3 regions of the Metabacillus sp. KH_069 genome follow, and region 2 is predicted to be linked to each of the others. Evidence: a T-box and tRNA genes for the amino acid it is inferred to sense, from the RefSeq annotation. Region 2 holds a T-box; the other regions hold tRNA genes.
What was found. The T-box of region 2 lies ahead of tyrS (tyrosine--tRNA ligase). A T-box ahead of a tRNA ligase gene usually reads a tRNA of that ligase, here a tRNA-Tyr.

Region 1 (2,237 bases), 1.7 Mb from region 2:
CATATGAAACTTTTTCTTTTCCTTGAATAGCAGCTGGAACAATAGTGGTTGCACCGATTACGATTGCTAACCCTAAACCAAGACTAACAATTACAACTTTCTTTGAATATTTCATAGTTGACCCCCAATATTGTTGTTATTAAAACCTGCCTCCAATGATTTTCTTTGAAGGTAACGGATTTGAAAATATAAGATATAGTGAGAGCGCTCGTAAGCCTTTTTTGTTTCTAACCGCTACAAAAATCCTCTGCTTTCGTTTTGCATTAAACATTGGGTTTTGTGTTTTTATGTTTAAACATAAAGTTAATCCAACTGTAATATTGAATTGAGTCTTAGATTCCTAATTTGGCAATCATCAATAAATAAAGAAAAAGCTGTTTTAAAATCAATTTCCTTTACTACTCATGCCATTTTAAATTTATCTTTGTTTAATGACTGGTACGCACACGATTTTATGTACACGATATTTTTGTAAAAATCGTATATTGGAGATAAATAAAAACGTTCCTTACAAAGTGTAAGAAACGTTAATTTGACAGCTTGACATACTGTTCAATGATACCGGTGGTCGGGGTCGAACCGACACTCCAGAGGAACACGATTTTGAGTCGTGCGCGTCTGCCAATTCCGCCACACCGGCAAATGAAATTGTGATGAAGATGGTGCCGAGGACCGGAATCGAACCGGTACGGTAGTCACCTACCGCAGGATTTTAAGTCCTGTGCGTCTGCCAGTTCCGCCACCCCGGCAAGGGTGATAAATAAAAATTGGAGGCGACACCCGGATTTGAACCGGGGATAAAGGTTTTGCAGACCTCTGCCTTACCACTTGGCTATGCCGCCTCAACTATTGGAGCGGAAGACGGGATTCGAACCCGCGACCCCCACCTTGGCAAGGTGGTGTTCTACCACTGAACTACTTCCGCAAATCGCTTTGTAATGTAGTTTATGCAGGAGCTGCACAAAGATGACTCTTAATGAAAAATGGCTGGGCTAGCTGGATTCGAACCAGCGCATGACGGAGTCAAAGTCCGTTGCCTTACCGCTTGGCTATAGCCCAAAACAAAAATAAAAACCCTATTAAGTAAAAAAAAGGGGCGACTGATGGGAATCGAACCCACGAATGCCAGAGCCACAATCTGGTGCGTTAACCACTTCGCCACAACCGCCATTATACTATATAAGATTAATTAAATTGGCAGGGGTAGTAGGACTCGAACCCACACCGGAGGTTTTGGAGACCTCTGTTCTACCTTTAAACTATACCCCTATATTCTTTTTATGAAAATGGTGGAGGGGGACGGATTCGAACCGCCGAACCCGGAGGGAGCGGATTTACAGTCCGCCGCGTTTAGCCACTTCGCTACCCCTCCACACTGTAAGTGGTGCCGGCAAGAGGACTTGAACCCCCAACCTACTGATTACAAGTCAGTTGCTCTACCAATTGAGCTACACCGGCATTTAAGTGTAAATGGTGGCTTGGGACGGAATCGAACCGCCGACACAAGGATTTTCAGTCCTTTGCTCTACCGACTGAGCTACCAAGCCATTTTATAATTTGTAGTACAATAATGATACATTCTTGAAACCTTCGCCCAAATTTCAGTAAGCTTAGCCAAGGAGCAGCTCAATTTGTGCGCTGATGCTTATGCTTCGAAGCTTATTCGATCGTGCTCTACCGACTGAGCTACCAAGCCATTTTATTCTTTTTTAATTAAGAATGGCGGTCCCGACCGGGATCGAACCGGCGATCTCCTGCGTGACAGGCAGGCATGTTAACCGCTACACCACGGGACCATTTGGTTGCGGGGACAGGATTTGAACCTGCGACCTTCGGGTTATGAGCCCGACGAGCTACCAGACTGCTCCACCCCGCGACAATAATAAATGAAGTTTTTGTGCTGCTGTATTCAGTAAAGATGGTGGAGGATGACGGGCTCGAACCGCCGACCCTCTGCTTGTAAGGCAGATGCTCTCCCAGCTGAGCTAATCCTCCGCAGTGAAAATGATGTTGGTGACCCGTACGGGATTCGAACCCGTGTTACCGCCGTGAAAGGGCGGTGTCTTAACCGCTTGACCAACGGGCCATTTATATAAATAGTGGCGGAGAGCAAGGGATTCGAACCCTTGAGACGGGTTACCGCCTACACGATTTCCAATCGTGCTCCTTCGGCCACTCGGACAGCTCTCCAAAATGGCTCCGCAGGTAGGACTCGAACCTACGACCGATCGGTTAAC
Region 2 (2,237 bases):
AAGAAGCGCTCAAGTCTGAGAGCAAGCAGGATTTCTTTGGCTTTGCGGTCAAAAGAAACTTCATCTGTAAGAATTTGATTTTTTATCAGCTGCTGAGTGAGCGTGCTTCCCCCAGAACGGTTAGAGGAATTTGTTACTTCTTGAAAAAGTGCGCGCATAATTGCTTTAGGGACAACCCCGTCATGTTCGTAGAAAAACTCGTCCTCCGTAGCGATGACAGCATTTTTTACATGCTTTGAAATATCATCAATCTTTACTTCCTGCCGTTCAATATCCGCGCGGAGCTTCCCTAAATACACAGAATCAGAAAAATAGATCTGCGAGGTTTCTTCGTAATTATAAATATCTTTTTTCATGGAACTATAAGTGCGGAGAGGTTCATCTTTAACAAGCGATGCGAAATAACCTGCGCCGATTCCGCCGCCAAATGATGCGGCAATTAAACCGATGACAAAAAAGATCAGCATCAGGTTCCAGACGACACCGTATGTAATATTAAACCCTTTAACTGTTCTATGTTTGTAAGGCATAAATTTGCTGTACCAAGTTTTGAATTTATCCATTTATGTATCATCCCCCTATACAATCCTTTCAATTATATCATATAAAAACAGTACTTTTGTATGATTATGTCAGATGGTGATGAATCGTTTGACAAGTGAAATTCTATATGGTAAAAAAGATTTATTAGAATTTAAAAGAATTTAAAATGCTTTGAATGGAATAAGTAGTGAACATCTCCCTGTTTTAGAAAGCTGATGGCCGATGAAAATCAGTACACAGATGAATCATGAATTACCTCCAGGAGCTTCTTTTGTGAAAGGCTGAAATGCCAATTAGCGAAAGACGGTCAGAATGCCGTTATATATGCCGAGATAGGAATCAGTATGTCTTTTTCCTAAGTAGGGTGGTACCGCGTAATCACGCCCCTTCATTTATGAAGGGGCGTTTTTGTGTATTTATGAAAAAAAGGAGAGTGTCAGAATGAGCGAATTACTGAAGGATCTTCAGTTCAGAGGACTAATTAATCAAATGACAGACGAAGAAGGCCTGAAAAAGGTTTTGGAAGAGGAGTCTGTGAAATTATATTCCGGTTTTGATCCAACGGCAGACAGTCTGCACATTGGACATTTACTTCCGATATTAACTCTTCGCCGCTTTCAGCAGGCCGGTCACCGTCCGATTGCTTTAGTAGGCGGAGCTACTGGCTTAATTGGCGATCCAAGCGGAAAGAAAGCAGAGAGAACGCTTAATACTTCAGACATTGTACAGGAGTGGTCAAACAAAATTAAAGACCAGCTTTCCCGTTTCCTTGATTTTGATCCTTCAAGTGAAAACCCGGCAACACTTGCCAACAACTTTGACTGGATCGGATCGATGGATTTAATTACATTCTTAAGGGATGTGGGAAAAAACTTCGGCATTAACTACATGCTGGCAAAAGATACGGTGTCTTCAAGAATTGAATCCGGAATCTCATACACAGAGTTCAGCTACATGATTCTGCAGTCATATGACTTTTTAAATTTATACAGATCAGCTGGATGCAAACTTCAAATTGGAGGAAGCGATCAGTGGGGCAACATTACAGCAGGTCTTGAATTGATTCGCAAATCGGAAGAAAACTCCAAAGCATTTGGTTTAACAGTTCCATTGGTAACAAAATCAGACGGCACAAAATTCGGCAAAACAGAAGGCGGCGCCATCTGGCTGGATAAAGAAAAAACGACACCTTACGAGTTCTACCAGTTCTGGATCAATACAGATGACCGCGACGTTATGAAATACATTAAGTTCTTCACGTTCATGTCACACGCGGAAATTGAAGCTCTTGAGCAGGAGCTTATGAGTTCTCCAGAAAAACGCGCTGCCCAAAAAGCGCTGGCTGAAGAAATGACAAAGCTTGTACACGGAGCGGAATCTTTGGATCAGGCCATTAAAATTTCTCAGGCTTTGTTCAGCGGCAACATTAAAGAGCTGACAGGAGATGAAATAGAGCAGGGCTTTAAAGATGTGCCTGCATTTACAGTAGAAGAAGCTGAAATCGGCTTAATCGATTTGCTTGTTCATGCAAAGATCTCTCCTTCAAAACGCCAGGCAAGAGAAGATGTTTCAAACGGAGCAGTATACATCAATGGCGAGCGCATTCAGGACACGAACAAAGTTCTTGGAGCAGAAGACCGCATTGATGGTAAATTCACTGTTATCCGCAGAGGGAAGAAGAAGTACACGTTAAT
Region 3 (2,237 bases), 1.2 Mb from region 2:
TGGGTAGCTATGTGCGGAAGGGATAAGTGCTGAAAGCATCTAAGCATGAAGCCCCCCTCAAGATGAGATTTCCCATCACGTAAGTGAGTAAGAACCCTGAAAGATGATCAGGTTGATAGGTCTGAGGTGGAAGCGCGGTGACGTGTGGAGCTGACAGATACTAATCGTTCGAGGACTTAACCACAGTCTAATAAAGTGTAAGATCAAAGTGAAACTTGTTATCATACGTTATTTAGTTTTGAAAGAATAACATTCTTTCGAAAAAAAGCTTGAAATCTTCGGATTTCATAGTATAATAATTTTTGTCATTATGTCTGGTGATGATGGCGAAGAGGTCACACCCGTTCCCATGCCGAACACGGAAGTTAAGCTCTTCAGCGCCGATGGTAGTTGGGGGTTTCCCCCTGCAAGAGTAGGACGTCGCCAGGCTAGCATTATTCCGCAGTAGCTCAGTGGTAGAGCTATCGGCTGTTAACCGATCGGTCGTAGGTTCGAGTCCTACCTGCGGAGCCTTGCTTCCATAGCTCAGTCGGTAGAGCACTTCCATGGTAAGGAAGAGGTCATCGGTTCAAGCCCGGTTGGGAGCTTACATTAAACTAATAAAACGGCCCGTTGGTCAAGCGGTTAAGACACCGCCCTTTCACGGCGGTAACACGGGTTCGAATCCCGTACGGGTCACCATTTAAACGTAAGTCTTAATATGTGAAACATTATACAATCTTTTATGCGGAGGATTAGCTCAGCTGGGAGAGCATCTGCCTTACAAGCAGAGGGTCGGCGGTTCGAGCCCGTCATCCTCCACCATTAAGACTTTGCAGCAGACGACTTTAAAAAGCGAATAAACATTATTGTATTTCTCACTTTATATGCCGGTGTAGCTCAATTGGTAGAGCAACTGACTTGTAATCAGTAGGTTGGGGGTTCAAGTCCTCTTGCCGGCACCACTTATGTGTGGAGGGGTAGCGAAGTGGCTAAACGCGGCGGACTGTAAATCCGCTCCCTCCGGGTTCGGCGGTTCGAATCCGTCCCCCTCCACCACTTTCATTTAGACAAACTTAACTGAATAGTTCTTGTCTAGACTGTAAATAATATGTTTAGTTAACATAAACCATTTTACGGTCAATTAGAATTTTATAGATTACATACATAATTGATGGGCTATAGCCAAGCGGTAAGGCAACGGACTTTGACTCCGTCATGCGCTGGTTCGAATCCAGCTAGCCCAGCCATTTTTATTTTAAATGCGAATAGTAGTAAGTGCCATTAGCTCAGTCGGTAGAGCATCTGACTTTTAATCAGAGGGTCGAAGGTTCGAGTCCTTCATGGCACACCATTATTGCGGAAGTAGTTCAGTGGTAGAACACCACCTTGCCAAGGTGGGGGTCGCGGGTTCGAATCCCGTCTTCCGCTCCAGAACTTCTTTTTTTATATCGGGGCCTTAGCTCAGCTGGGAGAGCGCCTGCCTTGCACGCAGGAGGTCAGCGGTTCGATCCCGCTAGGCTCCATCATAAGTACCCTGTAAAAGCCGTCAGACTTTATGTCTGACGGCTTTTTTGTTGCTTGCGAATTGAAGCCAGCAAGTATCATGATTCGTTCGGGCTGGCCAAGCCTGATCAGATTTAAAATTGCCATCCATTTCAGAACAGACTAATCTATTTTATGCTGCTATTGATATTACATCATTTTCGCTCGACAATATGGTTCATGAACTTAAATGTGTAATCAAAGATCCGCTATGGTTCCACAATTTTGGTTATTGTGCCAGCAAAGTGGAGTCAAACACCCTCTATGATTCCACCATAACGGTTATTGTGCAGCAAAGTGGAAACCGTCCCCCTCAATGATTCCATAATTTTGTTTATTGCGCGGCAAAGTGGAAACAAAGGCCAGCTATGATTCCACAATTATGGTTCATGTGCAGCATAGTGGAATCAACCCCCGCTATGATTCCACCATAACGGGTAGTGTGCTAGCAAAGTGTAGTCAAACACCCGTTATGATTCCACCATAACGGTTATTGCGCAGAAAAGTGGAATCAAACGCCCGCTATGATTCCACCATAACGGTTATTGTGCCAGCAAAGTGGAATCAAACCCCCGCTATGATTCCACAATTATGGTTATTGTGCCAGCAAAGTGGAATCAACTCCCTCTATGATTCCACCATAACGGTTATTGTACAAGCAAAGTGGAATCACCCACCCGCTATGATTCCACAATTATGGATTTTACGCAGAA

Region 1: it has a tRNA-Tyr gene. The T-box ahead of tyrS (tyrosine--tRNA ligase) is inferred to sense a tRNA for this amino acid. The anticodon was not compared.
Region 3: it has a tRNA-Tyr gene. The T-box ahead of tyrS (tyrosine--tRNA ligase) is inferred to sense a tRNA for this amino acid. The anticodon was not compared.

What each region holds. Positions count from the first base shown of each region.
Region 1 is NZ_CM174460.1:640,740-642,976, reverse strand. Features, by position in the region: gene AC3ISE_RS03390 (hypothetical protein) at 1-115, opposite strand, end outside; tRNA gene AC3ISE_RS03385 (tRNA-Leu) at 560-640, opposite strand; tRNA gene AC3ISE_RS03380 (tRNA-Leu) at 661-749, opposite strand; tRNA gene AC3ISE_RS03375 (tRNA-Cys) at 769-842, opposite strand; tRNA gene AC3ISE_RS03370 (tRNA-Gly) at 851-925, opposite strand; tRNA gene AC3ISE_RS03365 (tRNA-Gln) at 985-1,059, opposite strand; tRNA gene AC3ISE_RS03360 (tRNA-His) at 1,096-1,168, opposite strand; tRNA gene AC3ISE_RS03355 (tRNA-Trp) at 1,196-1,269, opposite strand; tRNA gene AC3ISE_RS03350 (tRNA-Tyr) at 1,288-1,372, opposite strand; tRNA gene AC3ISE_RS03345 (tRNA-Thr) at 1,383-1,458, opposite strand; tRNA gene AC3ISE_RS03340 (tRNA-Phe) at 1,472-1,547, opposite strand; tRNA gene AC3ISE_RS03335 (tRNA-Asp) at 1,721-1,796, opposite strand; tRNA gene AC3ISE_RS03330 (tRNA-Met) at 1,800-1,876, opposite strand; tRNA gene AC3ISE_RS03325 (tRNA-Val) at 1,920-1,995, opposite strand; tRNA gene AC3ISE_RS03320 (tRNA-Glu) at 2,012-2,086, opposite strand; tRNA gene AC3ISE_RS03315 (tRNA-Ser) at 2,101-2,190, opposite strand; tRNA gene AC3ISE_RS03310 (tRNA-Asn) at 2,195-2,237, opposite strand, start outside.
Region 2 is NZ_CM174460.1:3,398,929-3,401,165, reverse strand. Features, by position in the region: gene AC3ISE_RS17145 (transglycosylase domain-containing protein) at 1-563, opposite strand, end outside; T-box leader at 706-934, shown strand; gene tyrS (tyrosine--tRNA ligase) at 985-2,237, shown strand, end outside.
Region 3 is NZ_CM174460.1:175,492-177,728, forward strand. Features, by position in the region: rRNA gene AC3ISE_RS00975 (23S ribosomal RNA) at 1-184, shown strand, start outside; rRNA gene rrf (5S ribosomal RNA) at 314-429, shown strand; tRNA gene AC3ISE_RS00985 (tRNA-Asn) at 439-510, shown strand; tRNA gene AC3ISE_RS00990 (tRNA-Thr) at 515-587, shown strand; tRNA gene AC3ISE_RS00995 (tRNA-Glu) at 607-681, shown strand; tRNA gene AC3ISE_RS01000 (tRNA-Val) at 729-804, shown strand; tRNA gene AC3ISE_RS01005 (tRNA-Thr) at 869-944, shown strand; tRNA gene AC3ISE_RS01010 (tRNA-Tyr) at 954-1,038, shown strand; tRNA gene AC3ISE_RS01015 (tRNA-Gln) at 1,155-1,229, shown strand; tRNA gene AC3ISE_RS01020 (tRNA-Lys) at 1,258-1,333, shown strand; tRNA gene AC3ISE_RS01025 (tRNA-Gly) at 1,339-1,413, shown strand; tRNA gene AC3ISE_RS01030 (tRNA-Ala) at 1,433-1,505, shown strand.